3 regions of the Kitasatospora sp. NPDC040550 genome follow, and region 3 is predicted to be linked to each of the others. Evidence: riboswitches for the same ligand, from Rfam matches in the RefSeq annotation. Region 3 holds a riboswitch; each other region holds the start of a gene.
What was found. Region 3 has a riboswitch for S-adenosylmethionine ahead of ACZ58X_RS22770 (IclR family transcriptional regulator). Riboswitches for the same ligand answer to the same signal wherever they lie in the genome.
Positions count from the first base shown of each region.

Region 1: linked by a shared signal. The riboswitch ahead of thrC (threonine synthase) and the one ahead of ACZ58X_RS22770 (IclR family transcriptional regulator) in region 3 are both predicted to bind S-adenosylmethionine.
Region 2: linked by a shared signal. The riboswitch ahead of ACZ58X_RS21865 (aminotransferase class V-fold PLP-dependent enzyme) and the one ahead of ACZ58X_RS22770 (IclR family transcriptional regulator) in region 3 are both predicted to bind S-adenosylmethionine.

Region 1 is NZ_JBVIWC010000008.1:2,031-12,408, forward strand. Features, by position in the region: gene ACZ58X_RS13865 (extracellular solute-binding protein) at 1-709, shown strand, start outside; gene ACZ58X_RS13870 (cupin domain-containing protein) at 738-1,082, opposite strand; gene ACZ58X_RS13875 (DUF3263 domain-containing protein) at 1,196-1,432, shown strand; gene otsB (trehalose-phosphatase) at 1,549-2,388, shown strand; gene ACZ58X_RS13885 (alpha,alpha-trehalose-phosphate synthase (UDP-forming)) at 2,375-3,841, opposite strand; gene ACZ58X_RS13890 (glucosyl-3-phosphoglycerate synthase) at 3,880-4,908, opposite strand; SAM riboswitch class I at 5,058-5,193, shown strand; gene thrC (threonine synthase) at 5,211-6,491, shown strand; gene ACZ58X_RS13900 (MoaD/ThiS family protein) at 6,520-6,798, shown strand; gene ACZ58X_RS13905 (cold-shock protein) at 7,349-7,552, shown strand; gene groL (chaperonin GroEL) at 7,887-9,509, shown strand; gene ACZ58X_RS13915 (hypothetical protein) at 9,710-10,069, shown strand; gene ACZ58X_RS13920 (HD domain-containing protein) at 10,108-10,378, opposite strand, start outside.
Region 2 is NZ_JBVIWC010000014.1:160,729-171,106, reverse strand. Features, by position in the region: gene qcrB (cytochrome bc1 complex cytochrome b subunit) at 87-1,745, opposite strand; gene qcrA (cytochrome bc1 complex Rieske iron-sulfur subunit) at 1,742-2,794, opposite strand; gene qcrC (cytochrome bc1 complex diheme cytochrome c subunit) at 2,803-3,612, opposite strand; gene ctaE (aa3-type cytochrome oxidase subunit III) at 3,800-4,420, opposite strand; gene ACZ58X_RS21875 (response regulator) at 4,818-5,243, shown strand; gene trpD (anthranilate phosphoribosyltransferase) at 5,363-6,439, shown strand; SAM riboswitch class IV at 6,563-6,680, shown strand; gene ACZ58X_RS21865 (aminotransferase class V-fold PLP-dependent enzyme) at 6,732-8,096, shown strand; gene ACZ58X_RS21860 (Lrp/AsnC ligand binding domain-containing protein) at 8,100-8,381, opposite strand; gene ACZ58X_RS21855 (rhomboid family intramembrane serine protease) at 8,423-9,205, opposite strand; gene ACZ58X_RS21850 (hypothetical protein) at 9,434-9,697, shown strand; gene ACZ58X_RS21845 (NYN domain-containing protein) at 9,986-10,378, shown strand, end outside.
Region 3 is NZ_JBVIWC010000015.1:123,975-134,352, reverse strand. Features, by position in the region: gene ACZ58X_RS22795 (hypothetical protein) at 1-229, shown strand, start outside; gene ACZ58X_RS22790 (flavodoxin family protein) at 429-1,145, opposite strand; gene ACZ58X_RS22785 (hypothetical protein) at 1,431-1,784, shown strand; gene ACZ58X_RS22780 (SAM-dependent methyltransferase) at 1,801-4,140, shown strand; gene ACZ58X_RS22775 (sialidase family protein) at 4,508-6,112, shown strand; gene ACZ58X_RS22770 (IclR family transcriptional regulator) at 6,202-6,915, opposite strand; SAM riboswitch class I at 7,115-7,257, opposite strand; gene ACZ58X_RS22765 (transporter suffix domain-containing protein) at 7,374-7,667, shown strand; gene ACZ58X_RS22760 (MarR family winged helix-turn-helix transcriptional regulator) at 7,676-8,131, shown strand; gene ACZ58X_RS22755 (hypothetical protein) at 8,163-8,558, opposite strand; gene ACZ58X_RS22750 (hypothetical protein) at 8,817-9,074, shown strand; gene ACZ58X_RS22745 (SRPBCC domain-containing protein) at 9,206-9,652, shown strand; gene ACZ58X_RS22740 (ArsR/SmtB family transcription factor) at 9,649-10,053, shown strand; gene ACZ58X_RS22735 (SRPBCC family protein) at 10,056-10,378, shown strand, end outside.

The DNA.
Region 1 (10,378 bases), on a different contig from region 3:
CCCGTACGGGCTGCCGCTGGGGCCCGAGGAGGCGCCGGCCGAGTCGATGCTGTGGACGCTGAGCGGGGGCGGCTCGCTCTCGGACGACGTCGGCAACTACACCATCGACAGCGACCAGAACCAGGCGACCTTCAACTGGCTCAAGAGCAACTTGGTCGGCACCGGGCTGACGTACCCGGACCCGGGCAAGATGAACCGCACGCCGGTGTTCCAGGACTTCGCCTCCGGGAAGGTCGCGATGCTCAACGGGCACCCGACCCTGCTGCGGATGGCGTCCGCCGGGAAGATCGACTTCGGGACGGCGGCCATCCCGAAGAAGGACGGCGTGGGGCGGACCGGGAGCCTCGGCGTCGCGGACTGGATGATGGCGTTCAAGGCCAACGGGCACAAGAACGAGATCAAGAAGTTCCTGTCCTTCGTCTACACCAAGGACTACCAGCTCAAGTTCGACGAGCAGTACAACCTGCTGCCGGTGACCCAGGACGCCTTCAACCAGATGTCCTCGGACCCCAGGCACGAGGACCTCAAGCAGTTCGCGGTGGGGCTGACCAACGCCAGCTTCTACCCGTTCGGGGACCCGGCCTGGGGTGAGGTCAGCAACCGGATCAAGACGGGGATCGGGCAGGCGGTGACCGGGGACCCGAAGCAGGTGCTGCAGGGGTTGCAGGACGCGGCGATGAAGGAAGCGGGCCGGGTCCGGAAGCAGTGAGGCCCCCCGGGGCGGGGGGCCTCCGGGGTCAGGGGAGCGTGATCGCGTAGGCCTTGCGGAGGGTCTCGTGGACCGTCCAGGTGGTGCGGTCGCCCTCGCGCAGGACGGCGCAGTCGCCGGGGCCGACGGACAGGGTCGGGCCGCCCTCGACCTCGATGGTGGCCCGGCCGCTCAGCACCACGAACATCTCGTCGGCCTCGACGTCGGTGACCACGCCCGGGGTGATCTGCCAGATGCCGCGCAGCTGGCGGCCGTCGGGGGACTCGGCGAGGACCTTTCCGGTGACCTCGGGGGTGCCGGAGACGATCTGGGACGGGTCGAGCGGCTCGGGGTCGAGGTCGGCGCTGGGGATGTGGACGGCGAAGCTGGTCATGGGGGTGACGCTAGCCGGGCGGGGGCGCCGGGGTGGGGGGCAGAGTGTGTCGGGGGTGCGTCCGAGAATGACACTTCGTAGGTCCGTCGGGGGCTGTGCGGAGGTGGTGCGTGGTGGGCGAGCCGGGTGAACTGAGTGAGCGGGACCGGGCGGTGCTGGCGCTGGAGGGGCGGCAGTGGCGGACGGCCGGGGCCAAGGAGCGGGCGATCCGGGAGGAGCTGGGGCTCTCCTCCACGCGGTACTACCAGGTGCTGAACGGGTTGTTGGACCGGGAGGAGGCGCTGGCGTTCGCGCCGGTGCTGGTGAATCGGTTGCGGCGGGTGCGGGAGGGGCGGCGCGGGGCTCGGTGAAGGGGGCCGCTGCGCGGGGCTTTGGTGTGGGGGTGGGCTTTCGGGAGGGTGGGTGGGTCGGTGGGGGTGGGTTTGTGCTGGGGGTGCGGGGGCGGGGGTGGGGTATGGGTGTCGGTATGGGTCTTGACGAGATGGTGAAGCCGGCGACCGAGGCCGGGCGGGACGGGTTGCGGGCGATTCTGGCGGCGCCCGGTGATGCGGTGGTCGCTCTGGACTTCGACGGGACGTTGGCGCCGATCGTGGCGGATCCCTCGCGGGCGCGGGCGCATCCGGGGGTGGTGGGGGCGTTGCGGGGGTTGGCGGCGGTGGTGGGGGCCGTCGTGGTGGTGACCGGGCGGCCGGCGGGGGTGGCGGCGGAGTACGGGGGGTTCGCCGGGGTGCCGGGGCTGGTGGTGCTGGGGCACTACGGGGCCGAGCGGTGGGAGGCGGGGGAGCTCTCGGCGCCGGCGGTGCATCCGGGGGTGGCGGGGGTGCGGGGCGCGTTGCCGGGGGTGTTGGAGCGGGTGGGGGCGCCCGAGGGGACGTGGGTGGAGGACAAGGGGCGCTCGGTGGCGGTGCACACGCGGCGGACGGCGGAGCCGGAGCGGGTGCTGGAGTCGTTGCGCGGCCCGGTGGCGGAGTTGGCGGGGGAGTACGGGCTGGTGGTGGAGCCCGGGCGGTTGGTGCTGGAGCTGCGGCCGCCGGGGGTGGACAAGGGGGCGGCGCTGACGGGGTTCCTGCGGGAGCGCGGGGCGCGGTCGGTGCTGTACGCGGGGGACGACCTGGGGGACGTGGCGGCGTTCCGGGCGGTGGAGGAGTTGCGGGGGGCGGGGCTGGCGGGGTTGTTGGTGTGCGCCGGCGCGGTGGGGGACGCGCCGGTGCGGGAGCTCGCCGACCTGGCGGATGTGGTGGTCGACGGGCCCGAGGGGGTGGTGGAGCTGTTGGAGGCTCTGGGGGAGGCCCTCAGAGGGCGTTGAGCTGGTCGAGGAACCACTGCTGCGGGGGGAGCGCGGTGGCGGCGGCGGCGAGGCGCTTGGTGCGGTCGGCGCGTTCCTCGGGGCTCATGGTGAGGCCGGTGTGCAGGGCCTCGGCGGTGGCGATGACGTCGTACGGGTTGACGGTGAGGGCGTCGTCGCCGAGTTCGGCGTGGGCGCCGGCCTCGCGGGAGAGGACGAGGGCGCAGCCGTGGTCGGAGACCACCGGGACCTCCTTGGCGACCAGGTTCATGCCGTCCCGGATCGGGTTGACGAGGGCCACGTCGGCGAGCCGGTAGGCGGCCAGGGAACGCGGGAAGTCGTCGTTGACGTGCAGGATCAGCGGTTGCCAGGTGGGGGTGGCGAACTCGGCGTTGACGGCCTCGGCGAGTTCCTGGACCGCGGCCGTGTAGTCGCGGTACTCGGCGAGGTCGGTGCGGGACGGGTAGGCGAAGGCGATGTGGACCACCCGGTCGTGCCACTCGGGCCGGGTGCGGAGCAGGTGCCGGTAGGCCTGGAGGCCGCGGACGATGTTCTTGCTCAGCTCGGTGCGGTCGACCCGGACGATCGTGCGGCGGTCGCCGACGGCGGTGCGGAGGGCGGCGAGGCGCTCGTCGACGTCGGGGCGGTGGGCGCGTTCGCGCAGGAAGTCGGCGTCGGCGCCGAGGGCGTGCACGCCCAGCTGGGTGGTGCGGCCCTCGTGGGTGACGGTGAGGGCGGCCGGGTCGAAGACGGCGCCGAGGAGGTCCTCGCAGCAGGCGGCGAAGGCGCGGGCCCAGCGTTCGGTGAGGAAGCCGGCCCGGTCGGCGCCGAGGATGCCGGTCAGGACGGCCCGGGCGACGTCGTCCGGGAGCAGCCGGTAGTACTCGGGCGGGGCCCACGGGGTGTGGGAGAAGTGGCCGATCCGCAGGTCGGGGCGGGCTTGGCGGAGCAGCGCCGGGGTGAGGGAGAGGTGGTAGTCCTGGACCAGGACGGCGGCTCCCGGGGCGGCCTCGGCGGCGAGGGCGGTGGCGAACGCCGCGTTGTACGCCTGGTAGGCGGCCCATTCGGTGCGGAAGTCGGCGTCGAAGGAGGGCGCGGTGGGGGTCGCGTAGAGCAGGTGGTGGACGAACCAGAGGGTGGAGTTGGCGACGCCGTTGTAGGCGCGGGCGAAGGTCTCCGGGTCGATGTCGAGCATCCGTACGGCCTGTCCGCCGACGTCGTGCCCGGCGAGGTCGAGGCGGCCGTCGGGGGCCTCCCCGGCTGCTCTGCGGTCGGCGTCGCCCAGGGCGGCGCAGACCCAGACGGCGGTGGGGTCGTCGATCGCGGACAGGCCGGAGACCAGCCCCCCGCCGCCGCGGCGCAGGGTCAGCGTGCCGTCGTCGGCGGTGCCGAAGGACACCGGTCCACGGTTGGAGGCCACCAGGACGGGGGCGGTTCCGGTCGCACTCGAACGTTCGGTCGTGAGATCGCCCATGGTTGGGATGTTGCCGGGGGGTCCCGGTGGCAAACCCGTCAGCGGCGGGTGGCGTATTCCGGGACGGTGTGCATCGGGGGGCGTTCCAGGGCCGTCACGGGGTGGGTGTGGGCGGTGAAGGCGCGGGTGTGCGGGTCGCGGGTGAACTGGGTGAGGTGGGGGTGGACGAGGTCGGCGGAGGCCTTGAGGCGGTGGGAGCGGTCGAGGCGTTCCAGGGCGGTGCGGTAGATGGTGGCGGCCATCCGGCCGAGGGCCTGGCCGTCCTGGTGGCGATGGTGCCGGACGCCGACGTCGACCTGGGCCAGGGCGTCGAGGCCGACCAGGTCGAGGGCGTCGACCAGGAGGCCGAGCTCGACGCCGTAGCCGGTGGGGAAGGGCAGTCGTTCGAGCAGTGAGCGGCGGGCCGCGTACTCGCCGCCGAGGGGCTGGACGAAGCCGGCGAGTTCGGGCCAGTGGAGGTTGAGCAGGGGGCGGGCGACGAGTTCGGTGACCCGGCCGCCGCCGGTGGGGACGATCGCGCCGGGGTCCCCCGCGGCGGAGCCGCTGATCGCCACTTCCAGGGGGCGGTCGTACATGGCCTTGACCAGGTGGATGTCGGGGTCGGTGAGCAGCGGGCCGACGATGCCGGAGACGAAGGCCGGGTCGAACTCGCGCAGGTCGGCGTCGATGAAGCAGACGATGTCGCCGCGGGTGACCAGCAGCGAGCGCCAGAGCACCTCGCCCTTGCCGGGGACGGCGGGCAGCCGGGGGAGGATCCGGTCGCGGTGTTCCACCCGGGCGCCGGCCTCGGCGGCGACGGCGGCGGTGGCGTCGGTGGAGCCGGAGTCGACCACGACGAGTTCGTCGACGAGCGGGATCCGGTCCATGAGCTCGCGCCGGACGGTGCGGACGATGTCGCCGACGGTGGCTTCCTCGTCGAGGGCGGGGAGGACGACGCTGACCGTCCGGCCGGTGCGCCGTTTGGCGGCGAGGAGGGCGTCGACCGGCCGCTCGGCCGCGCTCCACGAGCGGCGGCGGAGCCAGGACGCCGCCTGCGGGAGGAGGGCGTGGGTCGGTTCGGCGGGCACGGTGACTCTCCTCGGCGGGATCGGGTGGGACGGGTCATCTCGCTTGGCGGACGGTCCCGTTCAGGGTTGACGCCTTCGGATACAGTCTTCGTACAGCGGTCGGACCTTTGCACGCCGGGGTCGCCGCTGCGCACCACCACAATTTCACAAGCTCATCCAGAGGGACTGAGGGAACGGCCCGTTGACGTCCCGGCAACCTTCTCGCTCGGCTGTCGTCGACAGGCCCCGGCGGGACAGGTGCCAATTCCGGCCTGTGGCGCGACCGCGCCGCGGGGAAGATGAGGAGAGAGGCCTCCGCCATCATGGCTATCGACACTGTCGCACCCGTTTCCGTCGACCTCGGCCCCGCCGCCGCCCTGTCCTGTCGGGAGTGCGGGACCCGCTTCCCGCTCGGCCCCAGCTTCGCCTGTGTGGAGTGCTTCGGGCCGCTGGAGATCGCCTACGAGTTCGGCAGCGAGCGCGCCGAGGAGCTGCGCAAGCGGATCGAGTCCGGCCCCGCGTCCATCTGGCGGTACGCGCCGCTGCTGCCGGTGCCGGCCGATGTCGCCTCGAAGCCCAACCTGAACCCCGGCTGGACCCCGCTGGTGAAGGCGGACAACCTGGGCCGGGAGCTCGGGTTCACCGCCCAGCTGCACGTCAAGGACGACTCGGGCAACCCGACGCACTCGTTCAAGGACCGGGTGGTGGCCTGCGCGATCGAGGCGGCCCGGGCGTTCGGCTACACCACGCTGTCCTGCTCCTCGACCGGCAACCTGGCCGGTGCGGTGGGCGCGGCCGCGGCCCGGGCCGGGTTCCGATCCTGCGTGTTCATCCCGCACGACCTGGAGCAGGGCAAGGTCGTGATGGCCGGGGTGTACGGCGGTGAGCTGGTCGGCATCGAGGGCAACTACGACGACGTGAACCGGTTCTGCTCGGAGCTGATCGGGGACCCGGCCGGCGAGGGCTGGGGTTTCGTCAACGTCAACCTGCGGCCGTACTACGGCGAGGGCTCCAAGACGCTGGCCTACGAGATCTGCGAGCAGCTCGGCTGGCGGCTGCCGGAGCAGATCGTCATCCCGATCGCCTCGGGTTCGCAGCTGACGAAGATCGACAAGGGTCTGCAGGAGCTGATCAAGCTGGGTCTGGTGGAGGACCGGCCGTACCGGATCTTCGGCGCCCAGGCGGAGGGCTGCTCGCCGGTCTCGGCGGCGTTCAAGGCCGGCCGGGACGTGATCCGGCCGGTGAAGCCGGACACCATCGCCAAGTCGCTGGCGATCGGCAACCCGGCGGACGGTCCGTACGTGCTGGACATCGCCCGCCGGACCGGCGGTGCGGTGGAGGACGTCACGGACGCGGAGGTGGTGGCGGCGATCCGGCTGCTGGCCCGGACCGAGGGGATCTTCGCCGAGACCGCGGGCGGGGTGACCATCGGTGTGTTGAAGAAGCTCGTGGAGACCGGCCGGCTGGACCCGGCCAAGGAGACCGTCGCGATCAACACCGGGGACGGCCTCAAGACCCTGGACGCCGTCTCCGAGGCGGGCATGACCGCCGTCATCCGCCCGACGCTGGACTCCTTCCACGCCGCCGGCCTCGCGTCCGCCTGATCCACCCCCCCACCCCGCTAGGAGAGTCATGAGCGCCAACGTCCGCATCCCCACCATCCTGCGCACCTACACCGGCGGCGCGGCCGAGGTGATCGCCGAGGGGGCCACCCTGGGCGATGTCATCGCCGACCTGGAGCGGAACCACGCGGGCATCGCGGCCCGGATCCTGGACGACACCGGCAAGCTGCGCCGCTTCGTCAACGTGTACGTGAACGACGACGACGTGCGGTTCGCCGAGGGTCTGGCGACCGGGATCGCGGACGGTGCGAGCGTTTCGATCATTCCGGCGGTGGCCGGCGGCTGCTGAGCCGTTCCCGCCGCTTCCCGGCCGTCCGCGCGTACGGAATTCCACTCTCCGTGCGTGCGGGCGGCCGCCGGCATTTCGGCGGGAATATTTTCGGTCAGAGTCGGAGTAGAGTGTGGCTCTGCTGGGAACAGAGCTTCCCCTTCCGGCAGTGGGCGCTTCACCGGAGCTCGTCCGGACGCTGAGACCGGCCCGGGGCCGGGTCCGTGAAACATGTCAGGCAGATGTCAGAATTCCTGCAGGCATTTGAGTAATTCGTCCGCTATGTCCGGCGCTAATTGCCGATTTCCTCCCGGTTTGTTCGCTCTTGTCTCTTGACGGGGCTGCGGAATTCCCGGCGGCTGACCCTGTTGCAGAGGGCGTCGATCCGGATACATTCAGCGGCGGTCGACGTAATCAACCGCTCACGGAAGCCGTCCGGCGCCCCCGTGCGGACGATTGCGGCGTGCACGGCTGCGCTCAGGGGGGGTTCCCCGGGCCGGCCTTCAAACCAGACCCGGGCCCGCGACCTGCTGGCCCGTGAAGGGCCAGCACAGCACTAGGGGAGTTCGGAATGGCTCAGGGCACCGTCAAGTGGTTCAACGCGGAGAAGGGCTACGGCTTCATCGCGGTCGACGGTGGTGCGGACGTCTTCGTCCACTACAGCGCGATCCAGATGGACGGCTACCGCACCCTCGAGGAGGGCCAGCGGGTCGAGTTCGAGATCTCCCAGGGACAGAAGGGCCCGCAGGCGGACATGGTCCGCGCGGCGGTCTGACCTCTTCCGGCACCCAGGAGCTCGGCGCGGCCCACGGCTGGTGACCACTCGCTTCTCGGCGGGCCCGTACGACACGCGTCGTACGGGCCCGTTCGCGTTCCCGCGCCGGACCGTCCGGGGGTGGACGGCGGCTCGCGGGTCGGCCATTGGGCTTGCACTCGACCACCCGGAGTGCTAATCATTGGCGTTAGCACTCACAGTGTGAGAGTGACAGCGGACCGGGTCGGTGAGGCCCCCGGGAGCGGTAGGGGAATGGACCTCCGCGCACCAGGGCCGTCCGTCGCGGGCACCCCTTGGTCCGAGCAGTCGACCGTGTCCCGGAGGACCACTTCTGATGGCCAAGATCATCGCCTTTGATGAGGAAGCTCGCCGCGGCCTTGAGCGTGGCATGAACCAGCTCGCCGACGCAGTGAAGGTCACGCTCGGCCCCAAGGGTCGCAACGTCGTGCTGGAGAAGAAGTGGGGCGCCCCCACGATCACCAACGACGGTGTCTCCATCGCCAAGGAGATCGAGCTCGAGGACCCCTACGAGAAGATCGGCGCGGAGCTCGTCAAGGAGGTCGCCAAGAAGACGGACGACGTCGCGGGTGACGGCACCACCACCGCCACCGTGCTCGCCCAGGCCCTGGTTCGCGAGGGTCTGCGCAACGTCGCCGCCGGCGCCAACCCGATGGCCCTCAAGCGCGGCATCGAGAAGGCCGTCGCCGCCGTCTCGGACCAGCTGCTGGCCCAGGCCAAGGACGTGGAGACCAAGGAGCAGATCGCCTCCACCGCCTCCATCTCCGCCGCCGACACCCAGATCGGCGAGCTCATCGCCGAGGCCATGGACAAGGTCGGCAAGGAAGGCGTCATCACCGTCGAGGAGAGCAACACCTTCGGTCTGGAGCTCGAGCTCACCGAGGGCATGCGCTTCGACAAGGGCTACATCTCCGCCTACTTCGCCACCGACCTGGAGCGCATGGAGGCGACGTTCGAGGACCCGTACATCCTCATCGCCAACTCCAAGATCGGCTCGGTCAAGGACCTGCTCCCGCTGCTGGAGAAGGTCATGCAGAGCGGCAAGCCGCTCGTCATCATCGCCGAGGACGTCGAGGGCGAGGCCCTGTCGACCCTGGTCGTGAACAAGATCCGCGGCACCTTCAAGTCCGTCGCCGTCAAGGCCCCGGGCTTCGGCGACCGCCGCAAGGCCATGCTCGGCGACATCGCCATCCTCACCGGTGGCACCGTGATCTCCGAGGAGGTCGGCCTCAAGCTGGAGAACGCCGGCATCGACCTGCTGGGCACCGCCCGCAAGGTGGTCATCACCAAGGACGAGACCACCATCGTCGACGGTGGCGGCGACAGCGACCAGGTCGCCGGCCGCGTGAACCAGATCCGCGCCGAGATCGAGAACAGCGACTCGGACTACGACCGCGAGAAGCTCCAGGAGCGCCTCGCCAAGCTGGCCGGCGGCGTGGCCGTCATCAAGGCCGGCGCGGCCACCGAGGTGGAGCTCAAGGAGCGCAAGCACCGCATCGAGGACGCCGTCCGCAACGCCAAGGCCGCCGTCGAGGAGGGCATCGTCGCCGGTGGTGGCGTCGCGCTGCTGCAGGCCGGTGTCGCCTTCGACAAGCTGGAGCTGGACGGCGACGAGGCCACCGGTGCCAACATCGTCAAGGTCGCGCTGGAGGCCCCGATCAAGCAGATCGCGACCAACGCCGGCCTGGAGGGTGGCGTCGTGGTGGAGAAGGTGCGCAACCTCCCCGCCGGTCACGGCCTGAACGCCGCCACCAACGAGTACGTCGACCTGGTCGCCGCGGGCATCATCGACCCGGCCAAGGTCACCCGCTCCGCGCTGCAGAACGCCGCCTCCATCGCGGCGCTGTTCCTCACCACCGAGGCCGTCATCGCCGACAAGCCGGAGAAGGCCGCCGCGGCCGCCGGCGGCGGCATGCCGGGCGGTGACATGGACTTCTGATCCTGATCGGACTCCGATCGGATCGGCTGATCCTCGTCCGCGTGGGCGGTTCCCTTCGGGGGGCCGCCCACGCGGCGTTCCGGCCCCGGGCCGCGCTTCGGCCCCGGGCCGCGCTTCGGCCCCGGGCCGCGCTTCGGCCCCGGGGCGTTCCGGCCCCGGGCCCGTTTTGAACCCATGGGCGGGCCACGGAGAATGGACGGATGGCTTCCGACGACATCGAGACCGCCCTGCACAACGCCCGGGCCCTGATCCTGGCCGACCTCACCGCGCGGGACGTGGCGGACGCCGCCGTCGTCTCGCTGGTGGAACAGGCCGTCACCCACCGCCGCTGGTGGCTGGAGCAGTGGCCGGACGGCACCGAGTACGTGCTCGGGCTGGTTGCCCAGGACGTCCAGGACGCGCTGCTGGAGGCGTACGGCCGGTGGCCGCTGTGCACCTCCTGCGCATCCGACGGGGACCCGCACGCGCTCGGCGTGGAGCCCGAGTTGGGCCCGGAGCCGCACTGGGTGTGCGGCAAGCAGGGGGCCGTGGTGGCGCCGGTGGGGGAGTTGGCGCCTTAGGGCGGGAATTGTCGGACCCGCCGTAGGGCGGGTCCGACCTAGTCCTCCAGGTGCTGGAGCTCGGCGGTCAGGTTGGTGCGGGCGGTCGCGGCGAGGCGGCGGCGGGCGTCGGGGGTGCGGTAGAGGGCCGGGAGCGCCAGCAGGTGGCGCAGGACGGCGGCGCGGCCGGTGCGGAAGTCCGGTTCGGGGACGAAGGCGTACTCCTCCCGGACGGCGGCCGCGTAGGCCGCGTAGGCCTCGGGAGTGCCGCCGAGGACGGCGAGGTCCGCGTCGCAGAGCACCTCGCCGTCGCGGTCGCCGGGGGCCGGG
Region 2 (10,378 bases), on a different contig from region 3:
GCTGGCGGATGAGGGCAAAGCCCGAGGGCCGCCGACCAGATGAACTCTGGTCAGCGGCCCTCGGGATGACGCGGGCGCGTACGGGATCAGTGGTGGCCGTGGCCGCTGGTGATCTCGTGGTGCTCCTCGGCGGTGGGCTTGGGGATCTGGCTGCCCTCGCCGTAGAAGCCGCGGGAGAGCTTGGCCCGGGTGCGGGTGAGGGCGCCGGCCTTGCGGGCCACGCCGTTCTCGTCCGTCTGGGCCGGCAGCTCGACCGGCTGGTTCTGCTCGTGCGCCGTGAGGGTGTGCAGGTCCTTCGCGGGCAGCTGGGCGTGCACCTCGATGAACTCACCGTGCGGCAGGCGCTTGATGACGCCGGTCTCGCGGCCGTGCAGCACCTTCTCCTTGTCGCGGCGCTGGAGGCCGAGGCACCAGCGCTTGGTGACGATGAAGGTGATGACCGGCACCAGGAAGAAGCCGGCGCGCACGAAGTAGGTGATCGAGTTGATCGACAGGTGCAGGTGGGTGGCGAACAGGTCGTTGCCACCACCGACCAGCAGCACCAGGTACAGGCTGATCCAGGCGGCACCCAGGGCGGTGCGGACCGGGGCGTTGCGCGGGCGGTCCAGGATGTGGTGCTCGCGCTTGTCGCCGGTGATCCAGCCCTCGATGAACGGGTAGACCGCGATCGCGACCAGGACCAGCGGGAAGATCATCAGCGGGACGAAGACACCCAGGTTCAGGGTGTGGCCCCACAGGCTGATCTCCCAGCCCGGCATGACGCGGATCAGACCCTCGGAGAAGCCCATGTACCAGTCGGGCTGGGCGTCGGTCGACACCTGGTCCGGACGGTACGGGCCGTACGCCCAGATCGGGTTGATCGTGGCGATCGCCGAGATGGCGGCGATGATGCCGAAGACCAGGAAGAAGAAGCCACCGGCCTTGGCCATGTAGACCGGCATCAGCGGCATGCCGACGACGTTCTTCTCGGTCTTGCCCGGGCCCGCCCACTGGGTGTGCTTGTGGTAGAAGACCAGGATCAGGTGCGCGACCAGCAGGCCGAGCATGATGCCCGGGATCAGCAGGACGTGGATGGTGAAGAACCGCGGCACGATGTCGTGGCCGGGGAACTCGCCCCCGAACAGGAACATCTGGATGTAGGTGCCGACCAGCGGGACCGCGAGGATCGCGCCTTCCATGAAGCGGATACCGGTGCCCGACAGCAGGTCGTCCGGCAGCGAGTAGCCGAAGAAGCCGTCGAACATGCCGAGGACCAGCAGCAGGAAGCCGAAGACCCAGTTGATCTCGCGGGGCTTGCGGAACGCGCCCGTGAAGAACACGCGCATCATGTGCACGAGCATCGCGGCCACGAAGACCAGGGCGGCCCAGTGGTGGATCTGGCGGATCAGCAGACCGCCGCGGATCTCGAAGCTGATGTCCACCGTCGAGGCGTACGCCTCGGACATCCCGATGCCCTTGAGCGGCACGTACGAGCCGTTGTAGACGACCTCGGCCATCGACGGCTTGAAGAACAGCGTCAGGTAGACACCGGTCAGGATGATGATGACGAAGGTGTAGAGGCAGATCTCGCCCAGCATGAAGGACCAGTGGTCCGGGAAGATCTTGCGCAGGTTGGCCTTGGCGAGGGAGTAGATCCCCAGCCGGCCGTCCGTCCAGTCAGCCGCGGACTCCCACTTGTTGGCGGGGTTCGCGCGCGTGCTGGAGGGCTTGGCGGCACCGGTCTTGGTGCTGCTCGCGCTACTCATCGAGCACGCTCCCAGAAGCTCGGGCCGACAGGCTTCTCGAAGTCGCCGGTGGCGATCAGGTTGCCCTTGTCGTCAGTGGTGATCTTCAGCTGCGGCAGCGGGTGGCCGGCCGGGCCGAAGATGACGCGCGCGCCGTCCGCCAGGTCGAAGGTCGACTGGTGGCAGGGGCAGAGCGCGTGGTGGGTCTGCTGCTCGTACAGGCTGATCGGGCAGCCGACGTGGGTGCAGATCTTGGAGTAGGCGAGGATGCCCTCGAAGCCCAGCTCCTTGGACTTGTCGTCCTTGATGTCCTCCGGCGCGATGCGCACCAGCATCAGGGCGTCCTTGGCGATGCGCTGCTGGAAGTCCTCGTCGTGGGTGGTGAGCCCCTCCGGCATCGCGAAGGTCAGCGAGCCGATCACGAGGTCCTCGGGCTTCATCGGCTGCATGGTGCTCATGTTGACGAGCTGCAGCGGCTTGGCCGGGGTGGCCTCCTTCCAGCCCGTCTCCTGGAGCTTCTTCTCCGGCAGCGGGCCCAGGTCACGGAGCAGGACCACGCCGGAGAGCGGGACCAGCGCCATCGACCCGATGAGGGTGTTGCGGATCATCTTGCGGCGGCCGAAGCCGGACTCGGCGGCACCGGTCTTGAACTGCTCGATGACGTCGTTGCGGACCTCGTCGTCGGCCTCGATCGGGTGACGCTCGGCCGGCAGCTCGACGTCCGACATCAGGGTGCGGGCCCAGTGGACCGCGCCCGCGCCGATCATGAACAGCGCGACGCCCAGGGTCAGGCCGAGCGCGAAGTTCAGCGCGCTGACGTGGCCCAGCGGGAAGATGTAGACGATCTTGTCCGGGTCGATGGCCACGTACGAGGCGATGAAGCCGATCGTCGCGAGCATCGAGACCACGAACATCAGCGAGACCTGACGCTCGGCCCGCTTGGCGGCCTGCTCGTCGATGTCGGTGCGACGGGGCTCGTGGGCCGGCAGGCCCGGGTCGGCGAACGGGTTGCCGTGGTCGGCCACCTCGCCGGCGGAGCCGTGCGGCTCCGGGAGCTTCTCTTCTGACATGTCGTGGCTCATGACTTCTTGGCCTTGGTGGTGTGGGCGGCGACCCAGATCGCGACCGCGATGAGCGTGCCGAGGCCGAAGATCCAGCCGAACAGACCCTCGGTCACCGGACCGAGGCTGCCCAGGGTGAGACCGCCGGGGTTGGGCTCATCGTTGGTGGTGTGGCGGACGAAGGCCACGATCTGCTTCTTCTGCTCCTCGGGCATGGTGCTGTCCGGGAACGACGGCATGTTCTGCGGGCCGGTCTGCATGGCCTCGTAGATGTGCTTGGCGTCCACGCCCTCCAGCGACGGGGCGTACTTGCCCTTCGTCAGGGCACCGCCCTGGCCGGCGAAGTTGTGGCACTGGGCGCAGTTGGTGCGGAACAGCTCGCCACCCTTGGAGATGTCGTCCGGGTCGGTCGAGGTGTACTGCTTCGCGTCCGGCGTGATCGGGCCGGGGCCGAGGGACTGGACGAACGCGGCGAGCTGGTCGATCTCGCTCTGGCTGTAGATGGCCTTCTTGCGCGGCACCTGGGCACCGGGCTGCTGGGCCGGCATGCGACCGGTGCCGACCTGGAAGTCGACAGCGGCGGAGCCCACGCCGACCAGGCTCGGACCGTCGCTGCCGCCCTGGCCGTTCAGGCCGTGGCAGGAGGAGCAGCCCACGGCGAAGAGCTTCTTGCCCTCATCGATCGCGAGCGACTGCGCGGCGACGTCGGCCTGCGCCTTGTCGGCGGGCGCGAACGCGGCGTACAGCCCCCCGGTTGCCGCCAGGGCGAGAAGTAGGACGACCAGCGCCGCCAATGGGTGGCGCCGTCGTGCGGAGAGCTTTTTCACGGAATAACCCCGGTGTCAGGATCTGGTCGACTGGTGGGTGCACCCGGCGGCCGGTCTGGCCGGCACGAGGTTGCCTGTCCAAGGCTGCGCGCGCGGTCGGTCGGTGGGAGCGTCGGCACCGGCAGAAGCGGCCCGTCGCCGGTGAGGGCGGGGGCCGCTGCCGGTGGCCAGCGACCTGATCAGCTGGTTACTTGATCAGGTAGATGGTCGCGAACAGGCCGATCCACACGACGTCGACGAAGTGCCAGTAGTAGGACACGACGATCGCGGCGGTGGCCTGCTCGTGCGTGAAGCGCTTGGCTGCGTACGTCCGTCCCAGGACCAGCAGGAAGGCGATCAGACCGCCCGTCACGTGCAGACCGTGGAAGCCGGTGGTCAGGTAGAACACCGTGCCGTACGGGTCCGAGGACAGCGAGAGGCCGTCGTTCTTGACCAGCTCGGTGTACTCGTAGACCTGGCCGCCGATGAAGATCGCGCCCATGAAGAACGTGAGGGCAAACCACCCGCGGAGCTTCTTCACGTCACCGCGCTCGGCGGCGAACACGCCGAGCTGGCAGGTGAGCGAGGAGAGCACCAGGATCGTGGTGTTGACCGAGGAGAACGTCACGTTGAGGGCGTGCGCCTTCTCGGCCCAGAACTCGGCTCCCTTGACGGAGCGGAGCGTGAAGTACATCGCGAAGAGGGCCGCGAAGAACATCAGCTCGGAACTGAGCCAGACGATCGTTCCGACGCTGACCATGTTCGGTCGATTGACCGATCCGTGCGCGTGCCCGGTTTCTGTTGCTGTTGCTGTCGCCACGACGGACATTATGTCGGTCCCTTATTCCGTCTTCACGTCGGGGGGTGTCCCTCGGAGTGTCCGGTGCGTGCGGTATGCCCCCTTGAAGGGCGACGGGGGGTCCGGACGGAGGCTGAGCAGCGGCGTGTCCCTTTTCTGACGGTTCCTCGGAGGGGCCCGCGACCCCGTTGCCCGGCGCGTCGTTGCACGGTCGGCCCAGTGTCCTGCCGTAAGGGGACGGGATGCCGCATCGGCCGTCCGGGTGGACCGGGAGGGTCCGGGTGACGGGCCGTCCTCCGAGCGGGTGAGCCACGGGCGCGGCGGCTTGAGGGGGAACGTGCGCGAGGGGGACCGGCGACGGGGGAAACGGGAGTAGCATCCGGATCAGGTGAACGTGGTCCGGATCACACTTGAGGGAGCAGGGTCCATGGCGTACACGACCGACGAGACGCTCACCGTCCTCGTCTACAGCGACGACCGCAACACCCGCGAGCAGGTGCTGACGGCGCTCGGCCGTCGCCCCGCCGAGGATCTTCCGGAGCTGTCCTACCTCGAATGCGCGACCACCCCCGCGGTGCTCAAGGCGTTGGAGAAGGGTGGCGTCGACCTCTGCGTGCTGGACGGCGAGGCGGTGCCGGCCGGCGGCCTCGGCCTCGGGCGCCAGCTCAAGGACGAGATCTACGGGTGCCCGCCGGTGCTGGTGCTGATCGGCCGGCCGCAGGACTCCTGGCTCGCCGCCTGGAGCCGGGCCGATGCCGCGATCTCCCACCCGGTCGAACCGGTGGCGCTGGCCGAGGCGGTCGCCACCCTGCTGCGGGCCCGGCTGGCGAAGCGGGCCCCGGCCGCGCGTTGAGCGGTGCCGTCTCAGTACTGGAGACGACGGCGCCGTGGGCGCCCCGCCGCTCGATAGGCTGGCTCCATCCGTACGGACGTCCCCCGGTGCGGGGGAACCGACAACAGCTGGAGTCAGCCATGGTGAACGTGAACCCTGCGAACGGTGGTACCGACCCCGCGCAGGTGGTCCGCACCTGGCCGGACCTGCTGGCGGCCCTGTTGAAGGGGGAGGACCTCGACCGCTCGTCCACCGCGTGGGCGATGGACCGGATCATGAGCGGCGAGGCGTCCCCCGTCCAGGTGGCCGGGTTCATGGTGGCGCTGCGGGCCAAGGGCGAGACGGTCGACGAGATCGCCGGCCTGGTGGACGCCATGTACGACCACGCCGAGCCGCTGGACATCCCCGGCCCGGCGGTGGACATCGTCGGCACCGGCGGGGACCGGGCGAAGACCGTCAACATCTCGACCATGTCGGCGATCGTCGCCGCGGCGGCCGGGGCCAAGGTGGTCAAGCACGGCAACCGGGCGGCCTCCTCGTCCAGCGGCTCCTCGGACGTGCTGGAGAAGCTCGGGGTGGCGCTGGACCTCTCCTCCCGGCGGGTGGCCCAGGTGGCCGAGGAGGTCGGGCTCACCTTCTGCTTCGCGGCGAAGTTCCACCCCTCGATGCGGCACGCCGCCACCGCGCGGCGTGACCTCGGGGTGCCCACCGCCTTCAACATCCTCGGCCCGCTGACCAACCCGGCGAAGGTCACCTCGCACGCGATCGGCTGCTTCGACACCCGGCTGGCCGGGCTGATCGCCGGGGTGCTCGCCCGGCGCGGGGCGACCGCGCTGGTCTTCCGCGGCGACGACGGGCTGGACGAGCTGACCATCACCACCACCTCGCGGGTCTGGGTGGTGCGCGACGGCGCGGTCACCGAGACCACGTTCGATCCGCGGGACGTCGGCATCGAGCTGGTCGGCATCGAGGCGCTGCGCGGGGCCGACGCCGCGTACAACGCCGAGGTCGCCCGCCGGCTGCTGGCCGGGGAGCGCGGGCCGGTGCGGGACGCCGTCCTGCTGAACACGGCGGCGGCGCTGGTCGCGCTGGACCTGGGCGACGCCCCGCTGGCGGAGCAGCTCGCGGCGGGCATGGTGCGGGCGGCCGAGGCGATCGACTCCGGCCGGGCGCAGGACCTGCTGCGGCGCTGGTCGGAGGCCACCAGCCGGATCTGAGGCGGTAGTTGAGGGCCCGTGTCGGTTCGTCGACACGGGCCCTTCGGCTGCGCGCCGAGAGTGCTGTCCGGATGGTGGATGCCTGTTTGACCGTCCGACGTACCCGACCTAGAGTCTTCGCCAGGTCATGAGTGACAGCGTCAAGCCCCAGCTGGCTGTCCGGCAACCCTCCGTCCGTGGCGGGGTGCCCTGGGTGAGGACCGGGTCGCCGGACAAGCCGTCCGCGCGACAAGCGCGGACACCGGACGATCAGCACTCCCGGGGTCCCTTACCCGTGAAGGAGTGCATCCTCATGTCCCTCTCCCTCGGAACCACCGCCCCGCTCGCCGTCCTCGGCCACGACGTCGAGGTCCCGCTCGCCAGCGGTGAGAAGGTCGGCTACGCGGCGCTCGACTACGCGGCCAGCGCGCCGGCGCTCCAGCGGGTGTGGGACGACGTCGCCGCCTACGCCCCCTACTACGGCAGCGTCCACCGCGGCGCCGGGTACCTCTCGCAGCTGTCCACCGACCTGTTCGAGCAGAGCCGCCGGACCGTCGCCGAGTTCCTCGACCTGCGCGAGGGCGACCAGGTGGTCTTCACCCGCGCCACCACCGACTCGCTCAACCTGCTGGCCGCCGCCGTCCCGGCCGGCACCCGGGTGTTCGCCTTCGAGACCGAGCACCACGCCTCGCTGCTGCCGTGGGCCCACGCCGGGCTGGAGGTCGGCTACCTGCGGGCGCCGCGCTCGCGGGCCGAGGCGGTGGCCGCGCTGGAGGAGGCGCTGGCCGCGGCGCCGGAGGGCCCGAAGCTGCTGTGCGTCACCGGTGCCTCCAACGTGACCGGCGAGCTGTGGCCGGTCGCCGAACTGACCGAGACCGCGCACCGGTACGGCGCCCGGGTGGTGCTGGACGCCGCCCAGCTGGCCCCGCACCACCGGGTCTCGGTGCGCGGGCTGGACGTCGACTGGATCGCCTTCTCCGGCCACAAGCTGTACGCGCCGTTCGGCGCCGGGGTGCTGGCCGGGCGCTCCGACTGGCTGGACGCGGCCGAGCCCTACCTGGCCGGCGGCGGGGCGACCCGGACGGTGGCCCGGGAGCTGGACGGCTCGGTGGCGGTGCAGTGGCACACCGGCCCGGCCCGGCACGAGGCCGGCTCGCCGAACGTCATCGGCGCCTACGCGATCGCCTCGGCCTGTCGGGCGCTCACCGAGGCCGGCTTCGACGCGCTGGAGGCCCGGGAGCGGGAGCTGGTCGAGCGGTTGACGGCGGGGCTGGCGGAGATCCCCGAGGTCCGGGTGCTGAACCTGTTCGGGGCCGGCTCGGCCAGGGTGGGCGTGCTGTCCTTCGTCGTCCGCGGCTGGAACAGCTCGCACTTCTCGGCCGCGCTGTCCGCCGAGTACGGCATCGGCGTGCGCGACGGACTGTTCTGCGCGCACCCGCTGGTGCGCACCCTGCTCGGGGACGAGGAGTCGGCGCCCTCCGAGTGCGGGGCGCCCGAGCCCTCGCTGCCCGGTGAGCGCAGCCTGAACGCGATCCGGGTGAGCTTCGGGGCCGGCACCCCGGACGAGCACGTCGAGCGCTTCCTGGCCGCGGTCCGCGAGCTGGTCACGGACGGCGCGGCGTGGAACTACCGCAACGAGGGCGGCCGTTGCGTCGTCGACACGCGTCGCGCGGGCTGAGTCCTACTCGTCCAGGCCGAGGGCGAAGGCCGCTTCCAGGTCGTGCTGGGAGTAGGTGCGGAAGGCGATCTGGGTCTCGGTGTGGGCCACTCCCGGGACCTTGTTGAGCCGGCCCGGGATGACCTCGGCCAGGTCGTCGTGGCGGCGCACCCGGACCATCGCCACCAGGTCGTATCCGCCGGTCACCGAGTACACCTCGCTGACGCCCTCGATCGCGGCGATGGCCTCGGCGATCTCGGGGATCCGGTCGACACTGGTCTTGATCAGGACGATGGCGGTGATCACAGTTCGGGCTCCTTGATGGGGTGCGGCCAGCGTATCGGGCCTCAGCCGGGGCGTCTCGGGGGGTGGCCGACCACGGTGCAGGCGTACAGGAAGCCCGCCGAGAAGCCGATCACGTGCACCAGGTAGGCCACCCCGGGCCCGGCCGAGTGCACCGACCACCACTGCAGGGCGAACCAGAGGCCGAGCACCAGCCAGGCCGGGAAGCGCAGCGGGAGGAAGAGGAGCAGCGGGACGAGGGTGGTCACCCGGGCCCGCGGGTGGAAGCGCAGGTAGGCGCCGAGCACGGCGGAGATCGCGCCCGAGGCGCCGATCAGGACCCGGGTGGAGTCGGGCGCGTGCGCCTCGGCGAGCGCGAAGCCGTACGAGGCGGTGCAGCCGGCGGCCAGGTAGAAGAGGAGGTACCTGGCCCGGCCGACCCGGCGTTCGACGGTCGGGCCGAAGACGTACAGGAAGAGCAGGTTGCCCAGCAGGTGCAGCCAGCCGGCGTGCAGGAAGAGGCCGGTGAGGGCGGACACCGCCGGGTGCTTGCCCGGGGTGGGGGCGGCGGGGCAGCCGGGGACCGGGTCGGGGGCCTCGGCCAGTTGCCCGGCGGTCAGCGGGTGGCCGGTCAGCAGTTCGGCGGGGACGGCGCCCCAGCGCTGCTCGTACCGCTGCTCGGCGCAGATCCGGGCCTGGCCGGTGCCGTACAGGGGGTTGAGGCCGGCCGCCGGGCCGAGCAGGAAGACCAGGGTGTTGACCGCGATCAGGGCGTAGGTGACCGCCGGGGCGGGCAGCGCCGGGCGGCCGTCCCGCGCGTCGGTGTGGTCGGGGGCCGTGAGCGCCATGCGGCCAAGCATCCCTCCGGGCGCGGCAGGTGACACGGCGGTTTACGGCAGGTGGACTACTGGTCCGTCCGGCGGGGCGGGACGGGCTCCGGTCATCTCAGCTGACCGGTGGTCCTGGTGGTTGCCCCAGGCAATAGGCTTGGGGCGGGCATTCCCGCCTCCCGCCGCCGACGCCGGGGCCCCGGGGGAGCGCCCAGCCCGCCCAGGGACCAGCCGAGAGGACCCCCGATGACCGTCCCCGCTCTGACCGCCGAGACGCGCTGGCGCTGCACGCTGTGCGGCAACCTCACCCGCTTCGACGTGACCCGCTCCGCGCGGGTGACCGAGTTCCTGCACTTCGACCTGGCCGGCGAATCCCGGGTCGAGGAGACCGAGGTGCACAGCGAGACCGTGGAGTCGGTGCGCTGCCGCTGGTGCAACGCGGTGGACCAGGTCGAGCTGGTGGCCCGTCCCGGCGCCGAGGGCGTGGAGGCCCCCGCCGCGCAGGGCTGACCCCTCCGGTGCGGTGGGCGGCGCGCGACGCCGCCGTCCACCGCACGGGACAATACAGACAAGACGCACGGAGCGTGACGACAGGGGCGGCCGCGGCCGCACCCGCTGGACCAGATCGGAGCCGAGGACGTGGTGGACGCAGCGAGGGAGCCCGGCGAAGCGCAGGGGCTCCAGCCCGCTGCGCCGGCACCGGAGCCGGCCGCCGAGTCGGTCCCGTCCGAGACCGGCCTCCCGGAGGGCCCCGGCGCGGCCCCGGCCGACGCGGGTGCCGAGCGGGCGGCCGAGAAGCTGGACCGGCCGCTGCCCGAGGGGGTGCGCCGGCGGGTGGTCGGGCTGGCCTCGGACGCGCTGGGCGGGCTGCCGCCCGGGGAGCTGCCGCAGAGCCTGCGTCAGTACGTCAAGTTCACCCCCGCGCGGCGGGCCAAGTACGCGGCCACCGCGCTGGCGGCGGCGCTGGAGTCCGAGCCGGCCTTCCGGGTGCGGATAGCGGAGCGGCTGCGGCTGGGCCAGCCGGACCTGGTGAAGGCGCTGGAGTCGGGCACCGTCCCTGGCGCCGCCGATCCGATGGACGTCGCCGCCGCCGCCTACCTGGTGCGCTCGCCCGGCTGGAGCCGACTGGTCGCCGAGGCGGGCGAGGAGGCCGAGCGGGCCGGCGCCGAGGACGCGGTGGCGGAGGCCTCC
Region 3 (10,378 bases):
CGTCCTCGACTCCCCCGTGGTCACCTACCGCGAACCGGTCGGGGAGGACGTCGACATCACCTCGAATGTGGTCGACCACTTCTACCAGGACATGCTGACCTTCCCCGGCCAGGCGATCGTCATCGAGAACGGCGACCCACCGAACAGTGTGCTCTCCTCCGCCACGACGTACCGCTTCACCGGCCCAGGCGGAGGCCGACCCGGCTTCTTCCCGACCAGCGAGGCGTGATCGTCGGCGGCCAGACGGTCAAGATCCACGTCTCCCGGATCCTGACCAAACTGGGCCTCCGCGACAGGCCCAAGCGGTCACCCTCGCCCACGTGAAATCGCGACTCGCCGTCATAAACATCCGGATGCGGGGTCAGAAGCTACTGTCGTACGTCCTGCCATAGCCGCGCACGAGAGGCTTGCGCCTCCATTCGGGCAGGTCAACGGTGCTCGGGATTCTCGAAGTCGAAGCGGCAGCCCGCGTCCCACTCGGAGCGCTGATTGCCGTACGCCGGGATGCCGCCGGCGTCCTTGAGCATGCGGGCGAGGTGGAGCTGGTTCCACGTCATGAAGGTGGTGTTGCGGTTGGTGAAGTCGTTCTCCGGGCCGCCGGAGCCGGGGTCGAGGTAGGACGGGCCGGGGCCGGCCTCGCCGACCCAGCCGGCGTCGGCCTGCGGCGGGACGGTGTAGCCCAGGTGCTGGAGGCTGTAGAGGACGTTCATCGCGCAGTGCTTGGCGCCGTCCTCGTTGCCGGTGATCAGGCAGCCGCCGACCCGGCCGTAGTAGGCGTACTGGCCTTCGGAGTTGAGGATCGAGGAGCAGGCGTAGAGCCGCTCGATGACCTTCTTCATCACGGACGAGTTGTCGCCCAGCCAGACCGGGCCGGCCAGGGTGAGGATGTCGGCCGCCATCACCTGCGAGTAGATGACCGGCCACTCGTCGGTCTCCCAGCCGTGCTCCGTCATGTCAGGCCAGACGCCCGTCGCGATGTCGATGTCCACCGCCCTGAGCACCTCGACCTGCACACCCTGGCGCTCCATGATGCCGGTGCTGACGTCGATCAGGCCCTGGGTGTGGCTGCGCTCCGGGGAGCGCTTGAGGGTGCAGTTGATCACCAGGGCGCGCAGGTCGGCGTACGAGGTCGTCGGGTCCGGCACGGGGTCTCCTTCGGGCGGTCCGGGAGGCCGGTCGGTGGCGGGCTCCCCGCACAGCTCACCAGGCCGGGGCGCCCGGCGCGCGCGGGGCTGGGCCGGTTGCCTGACGGACGGTCTCCCGGGCGGCAGGGACCGGCGGCACACCGGTGCGCCGGTGCGGCTCTCCGGGCGAGGAGCCGGCCGGGGCCGGAGCGCCGCCGGGCCCGGGGCGGAGGTCGCCACCCCTGTTCGGCCGAGCAGCCGGTCAGTAGCATGAACTCGCCTTCCACCGTGGCTCCGAGGGGACGAGTGACCGCCGTGATCACGCTCACCGCAAGCAGTCTGCCCGTCGACGTCGTGGACATCGACGTGGACGTCGACCTCGCCCTGGCCGGGGACAGCAGCCCGGAGCTCGTGGGTCCCACGGACCCGGCTGCCCTCGCGGACACGGTGGAACCGACGCCGCAGGTCACCCAGATGGATCCGCTGCCGCCGCAGGTCATCCAGATCCGCTTCGACCTCGACGACCCGGACTCGGCCGTGCCGGCCCCGCAGGTCGTCCAGACCTACGTGCAGCTCGACCCGCCGCTGCTGGTGGACGCGGCGACGCCTCAGCTCACCCCCGTGGTCGCCGGGGCCACCGACGCCCGCGACACGGTCTGAGGCCCGCGCCGCGCGCATGGACGTCGACTCCCCTCCCGCACACCGCTACAGCCGCCCCTTCGACCGGTTCCCGTCCTGGCGCGAACACCAGGAACGGTGGGCGGACCTGACCCGTGCGATCGCCGCCGCCGGCCCGCCCGGCGGTGAATCCGGCCGCGAAAAGGGCGAGTTGACGGTGCTCGGCTCGGGCATCGAGGCGGCCGGGTTCACCCGGGCCGACGAGCGCCTGCTCCGCGAGGCCGACCACGTCTTCCACTGCGTGGCGGACCCGGCCACCGTCGTCCGGATCAACGCCTGGCGCCCTGACGCCTACGACCTCGGTGTCCTCTACGACGACGCCAAAGACCGCTACCTGACGTACGTCCAGATGTCCGAGGCCGTCCTGCACTTCGTCCGCGCCGGTCGGCGGGTGGCCGCGGTCTTCTACGGCCACCCGGGCATCTTCGTGCTCTCCTCCCACCGCGCCGTCCGGATCGCCCGCCGGGAGGGGCACCGCGCCGTGATGCGGCCCGGCATCAGCGCCCTGGACGTGCTCTGCGCCGACCTCGGGGTGGACCCGAGCACCCCCGGCATGCAGACCTTCGAGGCCTCCGACCTGCTGATCCGCGGCCGGCGCATCGACCCGAGCCTGCACCTGGTGCTCTGGCAGGTCGGCATCGTCGGTGAACTCGACTACCGGCGCGCCGGATTCACCAACCGGCACCTGCCCGTCCTGCTGGACCGGCTGGAGGAGGTCTACGGACCGGACCACACCGTGGTCAACTACATCGGCGCCCGCTACCGCGGCCTCGAACCCGTCACCGCCGAGCACACCGTCACCGCCCTGCGCGACCCGGCCGTGCAGCGCACCGTCACCAGCGCCTCCACCTGGTACCTGGCCCCCACCGCCGCCGCACCGGCCGACCCGCAGGTGCTGCGCCGCCTCGGCCTGCTCCAGCCCGGCCAGACCGTCCGGCCGCCCGACGGGCCGCTGCGCACCATCGACGAGTACGGCCCGCGCGAACTCGCCGCCCTCGACGGCTTCGCCGACTTCCGCATCCCGGCCGCGTACCACTGGCAGGAGGACACGCCCGGCGCCCGCTTCGTCCTCGCCCTCGGCGAGGACAGCGCCCTGCGCGAACGCTACGTCCGCGAGCCCGAGGCCGCCGTCGCCGCCTGGGCACCGCCGGAGCTCGGCGCGGCCGAACGCGCCCTGCTGTCCCGGCGCGAGGACCTCGCCCTCCAGGTCGCCGCCCGAGGCGTACGGCACCGGCCCGCCCCGGAGGCCGCACGGCGGCTGCGCACCCTGCTCACCCGCAAGTCCGAGGCACGCGCACTGCTGCGGGACGGCATCACGGGCCGACCGTCGCTCCGCCAGGACCTGGACTCCGTCCTGGCCGACGCCCTCTACCCCTGGACGGGCCTGTACGGCACGGCGGACGGCGAGCTGTCCGTCTACGTCCTGGGCCGCGCGACCGACCCGCCCCGGCACCGGGTCCACGTCGACGGCCGCCGGATCGCCGACCCGCGCTACGAGCGCGGCGTGCTGCGCTGGCGCGAGCCGGACGGCAGCGGCGGCGAGCTGCGCACCGAGTTCGGCCGGGACGGGCGGCGCCGCCTTGTCGGCACCGTCAGCGCTGCCGGTGCCGACGAGGCGGCAGGCTCCGTCGCCCGCACTGTCCGCCTGACGGAGTACCCGCTGCCGGAGACCCCGCCGCTCGCCGACCTGGTGGGTGGCTACCAGGCCGAGGGCGTGCGGGTGGACGTGGTGTCCGACGCCCCCGGCGCGCTCCCGCGCCTGCGCGTCACCGTCGACGGCGAAGCCGTCACCGCGGCGGTGCTGCTCGGCCCGACGGGCTTCGAGGTGGACGCGGTCACCGTCCCCTTCGACCGACCGCTGCCGGACGTCCCACCCTGTCTGTACGGGGACTACCGGCTGCGGCTGCCGTCCCGGCCGGATGCCGGTGCCCAGCTGCGGATCGCGGCGGACGGGGTCACCCTCGACGGACGACCCGTCCCCAAGGCCGAGTCGAGCGGTCGGCGCCTCGGCTGGCAGGGCGGCCCGTCCCCGGTACCCGGCGCCGAGCTCACCCTGCTGCTCGACCCGATCACCCTGCACCCGATGCTGCACGGCACCGGCCGGACCGTGGACGGCACACCGTTCCCCCTGGTCGGCATGGTCCCGGTCGGGGCCGAGGCGGCCCGACGGCTCGCCGCCCGGCCCCGGTTCGGCATCCCGCCCGGCCCCTGGGCCGACCTGACCGCACTCGCCACCGAGGCCAGCCAGGACGGCGGGCTGTTCTGGTGGCACGGCTGGGAACAGTCGGCCACCGCCCTGCGAACCGTCCGCCGCGCCCTGTGGGAGAGCGGGCAGTAGGCGCACCACACGGTCCGGGGGTACGACGCGGGAAACCGAGTATCCGCAGGACGGGCGCCCGAGTGGTCGACCGACCGGGCCGCGGCCGGGGTGCGAACGGATAACCACAGGTCAGGGCGGGGCGGCGGCCGATGGTACGGACTCGGTAAGGAGCGCGCGCGGACCGTTGGCGCGCCCCCTGCCGCTGGCTAGACTCGCGCGGCCGACCGACCGGGCACCGCAGCCGACCGCCCGGGCATCGCGGCCGACCGACCGGGCGTTCCCGGCGGCCAACCGGGTGCCGACCCCGGTTCGGCACCGGAGCAGAGCACAGCGCAGCACCACCCAGGACACCAGGCACCTCCCGCCGACGACCATGGGGGTCTCCATGCAGTTCCGCACCAGGGCACCGCTCGCCACCGCGACCGCGGTGCTCCTCCTCGCCGCCGTCGCCGCCGGTACCCCGGCCGGTGCGGCCACGGACGGCACGAACCCGCCCGACGCCTCGCCCGGCGCACCGCTGGCCGTGATCTCACCCGGCGATCCGTACGCTTCCTGCGACCTCGCGGCGGACGGCGACGGCACCAACCACCCGGGTGCGGAGGACGAGCCGTACGCCGCCGCCAACCCGCTGGACCCGGCGAACACGATCACCATCTACCAGCAGGACCGCTGGTCCAACGGCGGTGCCCGGGGCCTGAGTTCCAGCTACACCACGGACGGCGTGCACTTCACCCAGACGGCCCTGCCCTTCACCCACTGCGCGCCGGGCGGGCTGGCCTACCAGCGGGCCTCCGACGGCTGGGTGAGCTTCGGCCCCGACGGCACCGCGTACGCCAGTGCCCTGGTCTTCGACGCCACCACGCCGCGCAGCGCGGTGGCCGCCGCCACCTCCACCGACGGCGGGCGCAGCTGGCAGCACGTCACCGAGCTGATCGGCGACGACGACCCGGCGATCACCGACGACAAGAACGCCGTCACCGCCGACCCCGTGCACCCGGGCGTGGCCTACCAGGTCTGGGACCGGGTGGACCAGGCCGCCGGCCCGACCCCGGTCTTCGACGGGCCGGGCTACCTGTCCGTCACCCGGGACCACGGCCGGACCTGGTCCCCGGCGAAGCCCTTCGTGACCACCGCCACGACGCCGAACACCCAGACCATCGGCAACCAGATCGTGGTCGACCCGCGCACCGACACGCTGTACGACTTCTTCGACTGGATCACCTTCACCGACGCGACCGCCACCACCGTCAGCGACGTGCACTTCGGCATGGTCAGCTCCACCGACCAGGGCCGCACCTGGAGCCGGCCGGTCCGGGTCGCCGCCGACACCTCCGTCCCCGAGGTCCACCCGAACGCGCCCGCCGACGCCACCAAGTCCCTCCGGGCCGGCGCCGGTCTGCCCAGCGTGGCGATCGACCCGCAGACCGGTGAGCTGTACCTCGCCTACGAGGGCTCGGAGTCCACCGGCGGCAGGTACGACGCGATCCAGCTGGTGCACTCCACGGACGGCGGCCGGACCTGGAGCGGCCCGACCCGGCTCAACCAGGCCCCGGGCGCACCGGCGTTCACCCCCTCCATCGCCGTGACGGCCGACGGCACCGTCGCCGTCAGCTACTACGACCTGCGCTACCTCACCCCGGGCGACACCTCCACGCTGCCCACCGCCGCCTGGCTGCTCAGCTTCCCGCGCGGCGGCGAGAACAGTCCGGTCGAGCGGCAGATCTCGCCGGTCTTCGACTGGCTCCAGGCGCCGTACGCCGGGGGCCACTTCCTCGGCGACTACCAGGCCCTGATCGCCGACGGCCGCCTGATCCGCCCGGTGCTGGTGACCGCCAACGGCGGCGCCCCGTCGAACTCCACCGACGTGTACAGCGGCCGCTTCCGGCCGGACACCCTGCGCAGCCCGGGCGCGGCCGCGCCCACCGCCCGAGCGGCGCGCACCGGGGCGCCCGCCGTCGGCCCGCGCGCCGCGCAACACCTGCGGCGCTGACCCACCGGCGGCCGCCGGCCCGGTCGCCCTGGACGGACCGGCGGCCGCTGGCCCCGAGCACTCAGGTCCGACCCGGACCGGCGGCCCGGTCAGGGCCGGTGCAGCGCGTCGGTGAGGTGGCCCGCCGCCTCGATGACGGCCTGGGAGAGGCGGGCACCCGGGTGCCGACTGAGCCGTTCGATCGGCCCCGAGACCGAGACGGCGGCCACCACCCGCCCGGCCGGGCCGCGCACCGGCGCGGAGACGGAGGCGACGCCGGGCTCGCGCTCGCCGATCGACTGGGCCCACCCCCGGCGCCGCACCCCGCTCAGCGCGGTGGCGGTGAACCGGGCGCCCTGGAGCCCGCGGTGGAGCCGCTCGGGCTCCTCCCAGGCCAGCAGGACCTGGGCGGCGGACCCGACCTTCATCGGCAGCGCGAGGCCGACCGGCACGGTGTCCCGCAGGCCGAAGAGGCGTTCGGCGGCCGCCACGCAGATCCGGACCTCGCCCTGCCGGCGGTACAGCTGGGCGGTCTCGCCGGTGACGTCGCGCAGGTGGGTGAGGACCGTGCCGGCCGCGGCCAGCAGGCGGTCCTCACCGGCCGCCGCCGAGAGTTCGGCGAGCCGCGGGCCGAGGACGAACCGGCCCTGGAGGTCCCGGCCGAGCAGCCGGTGGTGCTCCAGTGCGACGGCGATCCGATGCGCGGTCGGCCGGGCCAGGCCGGTGGCGTCGACCAGCCCGGCCAAGGTGGCCGGGCCGGCCTCCAGGGTGCCGAGGATCGAGGTGATCTTGTCGAGCACGCCGACGCCGCTCGTGTTCTCCATGGACGGGTACTCCAGTCTCAGATCCCGTGAGCGACGGGTGGGTACGGCTCACGGGCGCTCCGTTGGGGTGGGAGCGGGGTGGTCAGCGGGGACAGGCCTGCGGGAACAGCAGATCGCCTGCGCCGAGCACGAAACGGGTACGCGAAAGGGCCGGGGCGGGAAGCGCCCGGGCGAAGGACAGCACTGAGAGCACCGTGTCTCCTCATCTTCCCCGCGCCACGTTGGCGACAGGCCGGAGTTGGCACTGACCCCGGACGGCACGGCGCGTACTTCGGACGCCGGGTCGAACGGGGAGTTGCCGGGGCTTCGTAGGGCCGGTCCCTCCACCCCTCTGGATGATTCGCGAAGAACGATACAAGACTTCCCCGGCGCCCCGCCAAACCTTTCCCGACCTCCCCGCACTCCTGCGCCCATCGGGGTCCTTGACCACGGATGATTTAGATTCCTAAACTATTTCCATGACTGCGACCCCGGCGACCTCAGCACCCCCGAAGAAGCCGCTCAGGTTCAGGATCGGCATCGCACTCCTCATCCTGAGCGCCCTGACCTACGTGGCCGTCCTCGTCATCCTCTTCCTCCCGCTGGACTCCGGCACCAAGGCCGCCGCCTTCGGCGGGACGCTCGTGGTCGCCGAGACGAGCGCCCTCATCGGCATGGCGGGCGTCGGGAAGGAAGCCGTCCGGGCCGTCAGGTCCCGCCTGGGACTCAGGAGGCGCAGCCGCGCCGCCGAGCAGCCGCCGACCACGGAGTGACCAGCCCGATGGACACCGGCGAAAGACCCGACGGCGCCGACCTGCACGCCCGCGGTGCCCGGCTCGACCAGCTCTTCACGGACCTGCGGCTCCTCTCGGAACGGCACGGGCCCCGCTACGACGACTTCGGGCTCACCGCCCAGCAGCACCTCGTGCTCGGGCGGATCGTGGCCGACCCGGACGTCACCCCCAAGGACCTGGCCGAGCGCCTCGGCGTGTCCAAGGGCGCCGTCAGCCAGCACCTGGCGCGCCTGGAGAAGGACGGCTACCTCTCCCGGCAGCGCAGCCCCCAGGACGGACGCGTCCACGTCTTCCGCCTGGAGGCCCGCGGCACGGCCTACCGGCAGACCGTGCTCCGGTACGAACGGGAGCTCCACGACGCCTACGTCGCGAAGCTCTCGGCCACGGACATGGCGGAGATCGAGTCCGCACTCGGGAAGTTGAAGCGGGTCTTCGAGGACTGACGCCACCGCCCCGAACGCCACGCGGGACCGATCAGTTGAGAGAGACCACCAGACTCCCCGTCCGCGCCTGCTCGTTCGTGACCTTCGCCCTCGGGTGCCAGAGGACCTGCACCGAGTAGGAGTCCGAACCACCCGGCACGCCGGGCAGCACGATCGGGAACCGGCAGGCGGAGTCCTGGTACTCGCCCTGCCCCAGGGCGCCGGTCGCGACCACCCGGCCCGCCGAGTCGCGGACGGTCACCAGGGCGTCCTTGCCGACGTCGTCGAGGCCCGTGGCCCCGCTGCAGGGGCCCGACTTGGTGGGATCGGAGGTATTGATCCGCGCCTGGCCCACCAGCGTGAACGGCTCGTCGTCCCCGGGCCCGGACACGCCCCAGGCCAGCCCGACGGCGCCGGCGCCGACCACGAGTCCGACGACCGCGAACACCGCCGGGGCCTTCCAGGACCGGAGTCGGGGCTCCCGCGCGGGCTCGGGCGGAGCCGCCTCCGTGGCGGGTATCGAAGCATCACGCTCTTCATGCGATTCATCAGACATTCGCACAGAATGGCATCGAGCGCTTCTCCCGACCAGGAGTTATCGCGACCGAGGCCCGCCTGCGCGGCCGCCACCGATCGGCCGTGGTGACCGGATGTGCCGACCGGCCGTGGTGATCGGCGACGGCCGGGGCGCGGAAGAATGGGGCGGGTGACCAGCACTCAGCCGCTCCCCCGGGGCCTCACCGCCCTCATCCCCGACGCCCGCACCCTGGCCACGCCCGGCGAGCGGGCCGCCTCCCAGCTCCTCCACCTGCGCGAGGCGACGGTGCCCGTGCCGGTCCTCGCCGCGGCCGCCGAGCTGATCACCCCGCTGTTGAAGGACGCGGACCCGGCGACCCGCGCGGCCGCCACCGCCGTCCACGCCCGCCTGCTGGCGGCCATCGAGGAGGCCACCCCCGGGCGGTAGCCGGCTGCGACAGGGCGAGGCCGGGACCCTCGACGACGAACCGCGCGAGGTGCAACCCTCGGGTTGCACCTGGCTGGGCGACGTGCAACTCTGGAGTTGCACCCACTGTCCGCACGGGAAGGAGCCCCCTCATGAGCGGGGACCGGATCGAACGCGAGACCCTGATCGCGGCGCCCCTGGAGCGGGTCTGGTCCCTGGTGGCCGAGCCCGGTTTCTGGGTCGCCGACAAGGCGAGCCTGCCCGGCACCGTGGCCAGGGAGGGCGAGAAACTGGTGGCCAGGAACCCGGAGTACGGCGACTTCCCGGTACGCGTGGAGAAGGTCGAACCGCCGACCTACCTGGCCTACCGCTGGGCCAGCGCGTTCCCCGGGGAGGAACTGCGCGAGGACAACAGCACCCTCGTCGAGTTCACCCTGACCCCGGAGGACGGCAGGACGCGGCTGCGCGTGGTCGAGAGCGGCTTCGCGACACTGGCCGGGTCCGAGGAACTGCGCGGCAAGGCAGTCGAGGACAACACCGGCGGCTGGCGCCAGGAGCTCGACGCGCTCAGGACGCGCGCCGAACAGCCCGCCGCGTGACCGACGAACCCCACGGCGCCGTCGAGTCGGTCGACACCGTACTCGCGGCCCTGGCCGACCCCACCCGACGCCGACTGCTCGAACTGATCGCCGCACAGGGCGAGGCCACCGCGACGACGCTCGCCCGGCACCTTCCCGTCTCGCGCCAGGCCGTGGTCAAGCACCTCGCCGCCCTGGACGCCGCCGGGCTGGTGAGCAGCGGCCGCGTCGGGCGCGAGGTGCGCTACACGGTGCGGCCCGCGGCGCTCGACACCACGGCGCGCTGGATGGCCTCGCTCGCCGCCGACTGGGACCGCAGACTGGCGCACATCAAGCGCGTCGCCGAGGCGGCGGAGCGGGAGTCGCGAACCGGTCGTGACGACGCGTCACGACCACCGGAACAGCCCCATGGAGGAGCCTGACCATGTCGACGGAGAACCGGCACCTCACCCACGCCCCCGCCGCGTACGCCTGCATGCTGGTGCGCGCGCCCGCCGCGGAGGCCTTCCGGGCCTTCGCCGATCCGGCCGCCACGTCCCGGTTCTGGTACAGCAGGAGCAGCGGGCCCATGGTCGCGGGGGCCGAGGTGCGCTGGGAGTGGGAGACCTACGGGGCATCGGCCGACGTCAGCGTCCAGGAGGTGCGGGAGGGGCGGCTGATCCGTTTCGAATGGGGCAACTACGAGCAGCCGACCACGGTCGAGCTGCGGTTCACCCCGCGCACGCCGCAGACCACCTTCGTCGAGGC